Regions from separate parts of the Agrobacterium sp. H141 genome, predicted to be linked through region 2. Evidence: predicted binding sites of a transcription regulator. Region 2 holds the regulator's gene; each other region holds the start of a gene.
What was found. The regulator LexA, encoded in region 2, represses DNA repair genes until DNA is damaged. The targets are predictions, from matches to a motif close to TGTTCNNNNTGTGTTCNG.
Positions count from the first base shown of each region.

Region 1 (3,274 bases), 190 kb from region 2:
GCAGCGCCGCTTCATCATCTTCCGAATAGACGGTCACCAGCAGCCGATGCTTGGGCAGGTCGTATTCCTTGGTGATCAGGTTCCAGGCAAGTTCGATCGCCCGCTCCTTGAAATAATCGCCAAAGGAAAAATTGCCGAGCATTTCGAAGAAGGTGTGGTGACGTGCCGTATAGCCGACATTGTCCAGATCGTTATGCTTGCCGCCCGCGCGAACCACCTTCTGGGCCGTGGTCGCTGTCGAATAGGGACGCTGCTCGAGACCGGTGAAGACGTTCTTGAACTGCACCATGCCGGCATTGGTAAACATCAATGTCGGGTCATTTTGCGGCACAAGCGGAGAAGACGACACGACCTCGTGACCGTTCGTCTTGAAATAGTCGAGGAATGTCGACCGGATATCGTTCACGCCGCTCATTTCATGCCCTTCACTGCTGCCATATGCTGGCTCATACTCTTAAAACCAAAGGCTTTTATCGCCCACCACCGAGACTGTCCAGCCGACAAAGCAAAACCGGCCATACATCTTGCGATATATGACCGGTCATAACATGATTTAGCGATGGATCAGTCGTCGTTGACGGCCTCGGCATCGTCATCATTGCCGGGGCCGCCATTATCCAGAAAACGCTCGGCGATCAGGCCTGCATTCTGGCGAAGCGACAGCTCGATCTCCTGTGCCACCTCCGGATTGTCGCGCAGGAAGTTCTTGGCGTTCTCACGCCCCTGCCCCAGCCGCTGACTGTTATAGGAGAACCACGCACCGGCCTTTTCGACGATCCCTGCCTTCACGCCCAGATCCACCAACTCGCCGGTCTTGGATACGCCCTCACCATACATGATGTCGAATTCGACCTGTTTGAAGGGAGGTGCCATCTTGTTCTTGACGACCTTGACGCGGGTCTGGTTGCCAACAACCTCTTCGCGATCCTTGACTGCGCCAATACGACGAATATCGAGACGCACGGACGCATAGAATTTGAGCGCATTACCACCCGTCGTGGTCTCGGGCGAACCAAACATCACACCGATCTTCATACGGATCTGGTTGATGAAGACCACCATGCAATTCGAACGGGAAATCGAGGCGGTCAGCTTACGCAGCGCCTGGCTCATCAGACGTGCCTGCAGGCCCGGAAGGCTGTCGCCCATCTCGCCTTCGATTTCGGCTCTCGGTGTCAACGCTGCAACGGAGTCGATGACCAGAACGTCAATCGCGCCGGAGCGGACGAGGGTGTCGGTAATTTCAAGCGCCTGCTCACCGGTATCGGGCTGCGAAATCAGAAGGTTCTGCAGATCGACACCAAGCTTGCGGGCATAGACCGGATCAAGCGCATGTTCGGCGTCGACGAAAGCGCAAATGCCGCCCTTCTTCTGCGCTTCAGCGATGGTCTGCAGCGCCAGCGTGGTTTTACCGGAGCTTTCCGGACCGTAAATTTCAATAATACGTCCCTTGGGCAGGCCACCCACGCCAAGAGCAATATCAAGACCGAGCGAGCCAGTCGAAATCGTTTCGATCTCCACCACGTTCTCGTTCGAGCCGAGCTTCATGATCGAGCCCTTGCCGAAGGAACGCTCAATCTGAGAAAGAGCCGCTTCCAATGCCTTGCTTTTATCCACCGTTTTGTCCTCTACGAGCCGCAAACTATTTTGTGCCATTAGATCCACCTTTAGGTTATTGAAGCCGCATAGGCAATGAAGCTGTCCTGACTGAGTTTGTACTCTTTTTGTTCCAAAAATACAAGTCCTCGCCAACAGATTGATTTCATGAATGTTTTAACCTCATGTTCTATATATGTTTTCAACAAGATCGGATGGGGAAAACCATGGCGAAGAAGACTAGTCACCCAGGCAGCTGCACCTATACGATTCGCCCGGAACCGGGTCTGAGAGGAGACTGAAATGACAGCGCGGATACTGGTTCTGGGTGGTGCCCATATCGACCGCCGGGGGCGCATTTCAGGTGCGACCACCCCAGGCGCCAGCAATCCGGGCAGCTGGATGGCGGAGCCCGGCGGCGGCGCCTTCAATGCCGCGCGCGCACTCTCAAGACTGGGCCATTCCGTCCGCCTGATCACGCCCAGGGGTGGCGATGCTGCGGGCGAAAGTGTCGCTCAGGCAGCGATAGATGCCGGCATAGACGACCGCCCCTTTGTCTTTCTAGACCGTGCCACGCCAAGCTATACCGCGATCCTCGAACGCGATGGCAATCTGGTGATAGCGCTGGCCGATATGGACCTCTACCGCCTTTTTACGCCTCGCCGCCTGCGCGTCAGCTCCGTCAGAAATGCGCTTGATGAAACAGATCTGATTCTGACGGACGCCAATCTCCCGGCGGAGACGCTCGCTGCCATTTGCAAAGCAGCAAACGATCGCAATATTCCCGTGGCGGCAATCGCCATCTCTCCAGCCAAGGTGGTCCGCTTTAGCGCGATACTACCTCAACTCGACTTTCTGTTCATGAACACGGCAGAGGCCACCGCCCTGACTGGCTGGCGCGCAGACACGACGGCCGAATGGCCGGCACTCTTGCGCGCCAAAGGCCTGAAAGCCGGTATCGTGACAAATGGTGGCGATGCGGTTGTCGCGTTCAATGGCGATGAATCGGCCCTTCTTGCACCGCCTCCGCTGGATCATGTTGCCGATGTCACCGGCGCTGGTGATGCTGCAACAGCCGGTTTTCTGGATGCAGTCATTGCGCACCAGCCGCTGGCCGAAGCGCTGCGCCAGGCCGTCGCGTGCGCCGCGATCACCCTTCAGGCGACCAATGCCACGGCGGCAAATTTGTCGCGAGCGGTTCTCGAACAGCATATGAAGCTTGTGCCACCAGCTGAAAACCTGTCATGAAGCCCAAAAGTCGCGCCTGACGGGGCGCACACGAAACGGAATGAGAGCAATGACCCAAGCCATGTCGTCCCCCCTGCCTATCGTCTATTCGCGCGAAGTCGCAGCAGCCAAAGAGCGCGGCGCGCCTCTGGTCGCCCTGGAATCGACGATCATCACCCATGGCATGCCCTATCCCGGCAATCTCGACATGGCCCGCAGCGTGGAAGAGATCATCCGCAAGGAAGGTGCCGTCCCGGCAACCATCGCCGTTCTCCATGGCGTGCTGCATATCGGTCTGGAGCCGGATCAGCTGGAAGCACTGGCGCAGATGAAGGATGTGATGAAGCTGTCGCGCGCCGACCTGGGCTTTGCCATCGCCGAACGCCGCAATGGCGCCACCACGGTTGCCGCCACCATGATCGCTGCGGCCCGTGCCGGCATCTCGGTTTTC
Region 1 covers NZ_CM169893.1:1,925,023-1,928,296, reverse strand. The annotation lists gene alaS (alanine--tRNA ligase) at 1-415, opposite strand, end outside; gene recA (recombinase RecA) at 565-1,656, opposite strand; gene ACWPM9_RS08785 (carbohydrate kinase family protein) at 1,900-2,844, shown strand; gene ACWPM9_RS08780 (pseudouridine-5'-phosphate glycosidase) at 2,894-3,274, shown strand, end outside.
Region 1: recA (recombinase RecA) is a predicted target of LexA. The motif match lies at 1,783-1,800, and genes of this name have one in related genera.

Region 2 (3,274 bases):
GTGATTGGTGGTTTGTCGACCGCGATCTTTTCGCTGGAGCATTTCCACCGCCTCGCCGGCTATAGTTTACCGGCCAATCTGTTGGCGATGCCGATCATCACATTTGTGGTGATGCCGGCCGGCCTGGTGTCGATGTTGCTGATGCCCATCGGTCTCGACACACTTCCGCTTGACGTCATGGGGCATGGACTCGGTCTCGTCATCGCAATTGCCCATACTGTCGCCGAATGGGGTGGCGATGTCGGTAGCGCGCGGCTGGCCGTTGGGTTTTGCCGTTAGCGGTTACGGGCATGCTGATACTGGCACTGCTTCGAAGTCGCATCAGGCATATTGGCACCGCCATCCTCGCAGTTGGTCTGATCACCGGATTGGCGCTTCCTAAAGACAGGACTGCCGATCTGCTGATCTATGAGGACGGTCGTCTGGTTGGGTTGATCGGCAATGGTGCCAACAATGCGGACGTGATCGCCACTACGAGCGCCCGACCGCCGGGCTTCATATTTACCCAATGGCAGAACGGTTTGCAGCGCCACAGCCATCAAAAACCTGCTGTCGAAGAGGATGCCTTGCTTGCCAAGGCGATTGCGCCGCGGGACATCGCGACCCCTGATGGTGGTCGCCGCTTTCCCGTGCTTTCGGAAAATGCGATACGCTACGCCAGCACGAAACTCGCACATATGTTGGACATGTCGGTCGACGGCCAGTTCAGTTGCCTGAACAAGGTCTGGTGCGTTGCCCGTATCAGCGGGGGCTGGCGGGTGGTGACACTTGAGGAGCCACGGCTTTCAGGCCTGGCCTGCGATCTCGGTGATATTGTTATTTCTGCGCGACGGCTTGGCTATGACCATTGTCGCTCGGGCGCGAGATTGATCACGCCCGATACACTTCGCAAAACGGGCTCTTTGGAAATATGGCTAGGCCCGCACAGCAACGGGGCAATCGCTTTGCGCTCTGCTTTCTCCGGCCGTGCAAGGCCCTGGAGCCTGCATCGTAGATATGATTGGCGCAGCGGCCGCTATGATATGAAACCAGTGGAGACCGTGCTCACCGACCTCAGTGATAGCGGCGGATCAGGCCGACCAGCTTACCCTGAACCTTGACCCTGTCAGGCCCAAAGATCCGTGTTTCGTAAGCCGGATTGGCCGCTTCAAGAGCAATCGACGCACCCTTGCGACGGAAGCGCTTCAGGGTTGCTTCCTCGTCATCGACCAGCGCCACGATGATATCGCCCGGACTGGCGGTCGAGCCATTGCGGATGATCACGGTGTCGCCGTCAAGGATGCCGGCCTCGATCATCGAGTCACCCTTGACCTCAAGCGCATAATGCTCGCCGCTGCTGACCATTTCGGCGGGAATGCTGATTTCATGAGTGTTGTTCTGAATGGCAGAGATTGGCACACCGGCGGCAATGCGACCCATCACCGGAACGGAAACCGTATTGTTGTTGTCTTCGCTCGGCTGGCGCAGCATCGGCGGTGGCGTCTTGCCGCGGCTGCCCTCGATGACGCTGGGCGAGAAACCGCCGCGACGTGGCTGCATGCTGGGTGAATAGGCTTCGGGAAGCTTGATCACTTCCAGTGCTCTTGCCCTGTTGGGTAGCCGGCGAATGAAACCGCGCTCCTCCAGCGCTGTGATCAGACGATGGATGCCGGATTTGGAGGCCAGATCCAGTGCATCTTTCATTTCATCAAAGGATGGCGGCACGCCGGACTCCTTCATTCTTTCGTGAATGAAGAGCAACAATTCCTGTTGTTTGCGGGTCAGCATTGCGATTCCCTTTGATGAAACAAATCCAGAACATACACTATCTGTTCCAGTTGTGTTCTGCAAGTGACTAAATTTTTGTGAGGCTGGCAACAATGGAATTGATGGGTCGGCGCGCACATCAGAACTAAAGTGTTCGATAAAGTGCGATGTCTTGTGTTTGAGCCTGCGATGGCGCACAACCGACGCGTTTTGATGCTGAGGAACCGTTCATGGATTCATCGTCTGCCTCGCCGGCCCGCGCGCTCGATCATATTGTCCTGCCTGTCGGAGCGCTTGGGGTCGCACGCAACCGGTTGACGGCGCTCGGTTTCACGGTGGCAGCCGATGCGCTCCATCCATTCGGCACCGAAAATGCCTGTGTTTATTTTTCCGAAGGCGGATATCTGGAGCCTCTGGGTGTTGCCGATCCTGAGAAATGCCACGACGCGATACGGCAGGGCAATGTGTTTGTGGCGCGCCATGAAGCGTTTCGGGCAGATCGTGGCGAGGGGCTGTCGGCCATTATTGCCGAGAGCCGCGACGCGGATGCGGATCACGCAAGGTTCGAGGCAGAGGGACGGTCTGCCGGCAAGATGCTGTCTTTCGAGCGACCTGTTCAAGCGGCCGATGGAAGCGAGGCGAAAGCCGGTTTCAAGCTGGCTTTCGCCAAGGATGAACAAGCGCCTGACCTGCTGCTGTTTGCCTGTGAGCGACTGTTGCCGCTGGCGATCGACAAGGAGGCGCTGGCGCAACACGACAATAGCGCAATGCGTGTGAGTGGCGTGATCTTGACGGCGGAAGACCCCTCAATATTTGAGGGTTATATCGATGCTGTGTTTCAGGCGCATGCTTCAGCAACCCGAGGCGGCAGACTGGAATTCGCTGCCGGCGGCACTCAGATAGAAGTGATGACGCCGGACGGATTTACCCGCAGCTATGGTCTATCTGTAATGAGCAGGACCGCCGGTCTTGAGGGCGCGGGATTAGTCGTTGCCGTGGGCGATCTTGGCGTGACAGGTGCGCTTCTTGCCGCTAATGGCATTTCTTACGAAGCCCGGGAGGGTCGCCTTGTGGTTCCACCATCGGCGGGTCAGGGCGTAACATTCATATTCGAGGACAAGGCATGAGCATTTCACCAAATTCAAGCGTGGTCGTTGGCGATGGCGCAAGCAAGGTCACCTTTTCCAATAGCGCACGCTTTTCGTTGATCGCCGGCCCTTGCCAGATGGAGAGCCGCGACCACGCCTTTATGATGGCTGGCGAGATCAAGGAAATCTGCGACACGCTCGGCATCGGCCTCGTCTACAAGTCCTCTTTTGACAAGGCCAACCGGACATCTCTGTCTGGGAAGCGCGGTATCGGGCTGGAGCAGGCACTTGAGGTGTTTGCAGACCTTAAAAAGGAATTCGGCTTTCCTGTGCTGACCGACATTCACACCGAGGAACAGTGTGCCATCGTCGCGCCGGTGGTCGACGTGTTGCAAATCCCGGCCTTCCTCAGTCGCCAGACAGACCTGCTGGTCGCTGCT
Region 2 covers NZ_CM169893.1:2,118,155-2,121,428, forward strand. The annotation lists gene ACWPM9_RS09745 (ComEC/Rec2 family competence protein) at 1-279, shown strand, start outside; gene ACWPM9_RS09750 (hypothetical protein) at 291-1,100, shown strand; gene lexA (transcriptional repressor LexA) at 1,054-1,767, opposite strand; gene ACWPM9_RS09760 (VOC family protein) at 1,977-2,873, shown strand; gene kdsA (3-deoxy-8-phosphooctulonate synthase) at 2,870-3,274, shown strand, end outside.

Region 3 (3,274 bases), 1.9 Mb from region 2:
TCGTGCGCCCTCACCCCGTTCCTCCAGCCTGCCTTTCACATTCATGGCCAACTGCGCCACGAGGTCGAGCACCATGTCCTGATCCCGGATCGGCTCGGACAGCTGCCGCTCGACCGACAACATGGCCAGAGGCCGACGCGGAGAAATCGGTTCATTGACGCGCCCGAGCGCCTGATCGAGCCGCAGCAGGACAAGAGCGCCGAAACGCCGGGCCAGCGGCGCCCTTGGCAAAGCCATGAGATCTCCGACCTGTTTCAGCCCAAGCCGAATGAGCAGAGCAACCGTCGACTCTTCGAGGCGCAAAGATGAAACCGGCAGCGGCGAAAGCACGGGCGCCGCTTCGCTCTCCCTTACGATCTGTCCGTCATCGAAGCGGGCCAAGGCCCAGGAAAGTCCCGGCGAGGACGAAATGGCGCCCCTGACGTCGAAGCCAAGCCGGTAAAGCCGATCCAGCACATCCCGAAGCATGGCGCTTTCCCCGCCGAAAAGATGCGCGCAACCGGTGATATCCAGAAAGAGCCCCTGCATGCCGTCCATCGCAACCAGCGGGGTATAACGGTCGCACCAGTCCGCCAAGGCCTCCAGCAAATTTTGGTCTTGAATGTGATCCTTCTCGATCACATCCAGTTCAGGACAAATGGCCCTCGCCTCGGCCAATCCCTGTCCGATCCGCAATCCCATGGCACGGCCCTCGTCATCGACGGAAGTCAGCTGCACCGTATTGCCGCTGCGATCGGCACAAACGATCGGCGGATGCTCAGGACGCCCGGTCGAACGCCAGGAGCGCCCCCATTTCTTGCGGGCGATCCTGTCCGTTGGAAGGCGCGGAAAACTGAGTGACAGGATACGGCGATCGTTGATCGGAAGGGCAAGCGAGGGTGAGAAGGCGACGGTCATGGCGGTTCCATTCCAGCAGAAAATCGGAAGATGTCGCGGTTCGGCTCTTTTCCACCGACACACGAAAAACGGGATTGCCGATGCTGTTGGCGGCGGGGATCGGCATGCCGGCGAAAATGCGCGCTGCAGAAGGTGCCGGTGCCACTTTCACCCGCGTCGCAGCACTGGAAGCCTCTTCTTCCCCGCCCTGCCGCAACAGGATGAGACAGCTGCCAAAATCCCGCGTCTTGAGGCTGAAGCGCCGGCTCTCGGTCAGGCCCAGCTTTTTGGGATTACCGTCGACTTCAAGAATGACGGCAGAAAAGGCCTTGCAGGAAAGCGCGGTATCCGCGAGCCAAAGCGCGTCCTCGATCCGCCGCGGCATGGCATGGACGACTTCGCCGAACCCAGCACCGAAATCGAAAAGCCCGGGCGCATAGGCCATACCAGCCTCTCGCACCACATAGGGACCGGCAATCATAAGAAGGCGACGCCTCGACTGCGCGTCATGACCATTGCGGCTGAGTGCCAGAGCAAGCGCAAACCCGCTTGCCGTACCCGCATCCGCCAGCCGGCCGCTTCGGACCTCCAGAAAGCTGGAGCCGGTCATTGTCATGTCGCCAACGAGATCAGAAAATTCCGCACCATTTTCATCAAGCCCGCCGACCTCGTCAGCACGGCTTGCATGTTCAGCGTTGAAGGCAGCTTCCCGGGCAGCATGAACCGACTTGCCCTCAATCCGGGCAATGGTTTCACGAAGCGTAAAAAGCCTTTCTCGCGGCATGGCATTGCCGGCCATGGCGATTACTCCTGTCTATATGTTCACTATATGTTCCTATGGATTCCAGAGCTCGCTAAAAGAGTCAACCAAGATTCTTGAGAAAATATTCCTCGCTCCGTTTCTCTCTCGAAAACCTGGGGTAAAATGCCTATATGGAGGACCCAAAGGAGATTTGATGGCCCGCATCGACCACACCGCAGATTGGCATGAACGTCATGCTCCCACGATCAGCATTTTTGAATCGCTGGCGCTGGAGGCCTATAGCCATCTGCCGGAAGAATTCCGTGCGCTAACCAAGGATCTGACCATCGAGATTGCGGATTTTCCAACCGACGACGTGTTCGAGGACATGGCGCTGGAAACGCCGTTTGATCTGCTCGGCCTTTTCGAAGGGCGCGGCGTGTCCGAGCGCTTCACCCTGGATACGGGTGATCTGCCAAATAAGATCTGGATCTATCGCCGTCCGATTCTCGATTACTGGGCGGAAAACGAGGAAACCTTAGGTGATATTATCACCCATGTGCTGATCCACGAGATCGGCCACCATTTCGGCCTCTCCGATGACGACATGGAACGTATCGAAGAAAGTGCCGAGGAAGCCGCCACAGACAGCTGAGCGGCTTTTCGACCTGCTTTATGAGCAGCAGATATCAGCTTTAAAGCTGTAACAGGAGATGGTCTATGCCGGCTTGGGCGCATTCCATATCCTGCGCGGGTGTTCCAGAACTCAAGCCGATGCCTCCCACAACGTCACCGTCAACGACAACAGGCAAACCGCCGCCGACGACCATCAGCCGTCCGCCGATGGCCGAGTGAATGCCGAAGGTCGGATTGCCTGGCTGGCTTGCCGCGCCGTATTCGTGAGTGGCCTTCTTGGCAGCTGCAGCGGTGAAGGCCTTGTCGATAGCAATCGTCGTGCTCGTCACCTTGCCGCCATCCATGCGCTCGAATGCAATCAACTGCCCGGCTTCGTCCGTCACGGCAATGCACATGGGCACGCCGATCTCCTTTGCCTTCTGCCGCGCACCGGCAATGAGCATCTGGGCTTCGGCCTGATCGAGCCGCTTGATTGTCAACATGGGAAATCTCCTGAATAACGCGCGGAAACGAAGCCTCCGGCGAGCAATCACTCGCCGGGACAACTTTTCTCAGTTCAAGCCTTGGCACAATGGACTTTTGTGGAACAACACCTGTGCCGCAAGCCGGTTCAGGTCTTATTGCTCGCCAAGCTTCATGCTCGGATCGTAGTCCTTGCCATCCACCGTCTTTGTCACGGCCTGACCGCAATAGAGCCGGTTCTCGGCTGCATTGAAGGTATGCTGCGGCGAACCATGCAGCTCCCAGCCTTTGTTCAAGGCGTCCGTCACCCGGTGGCAAAAGGATGCATCATCCGGACCAGTGAGAAATCGGTAAAGTTTCATGCCTGTTTCTTTCGTTGTTCGGCGAGTGCAGCTTTCGCCAGCAGTTTTTCAGCCTGCACCAGATGGAGCCGCTCCACCATGCGCCCGTCCATATTGATCACATTGAGCCCGTCGGCACCTTCCTCCTGAAAAGCAGAGACAATGGCTTTCGCCTCAGCCACTGCCTCGTCGGAAAAACCGAAATGCCGGTTGGCAG
Region 3 covers NZ_CM169893.1:207,088-210,361, reverse strand. The annotation lists gene ACWPM9_RS00960 (Y-family DNA polymerase) at 1-717, opposite strand, end outside; gene ACWPM9_RS00955 (ImuA family protein) at 758-1,675, opposite strand; gene ACWPM9_RS00950 (metallopeptidase family protein) at 1,833-2,273, shown strand; gene ACWPM9_RS00945 (GlcG/HbpS family heme-binding protein) at 2,314-2,736, opposite strand; gene ACWPM9_RS00940 (DUF1737 domain-containing protein) at 2,872-3,078, opposite strand; gene ACWPM9_RS00935 (HpcH/HpaI aldolase/citrate lyase family protein) at 3,075-3,274, opposite strand, start outside.
Region 3: ACWPM9_RS00955 (ImuA family protein) is a predicted target of LexA. The motif match lies at 1,696-1,713, and genes of this name have one in related genera.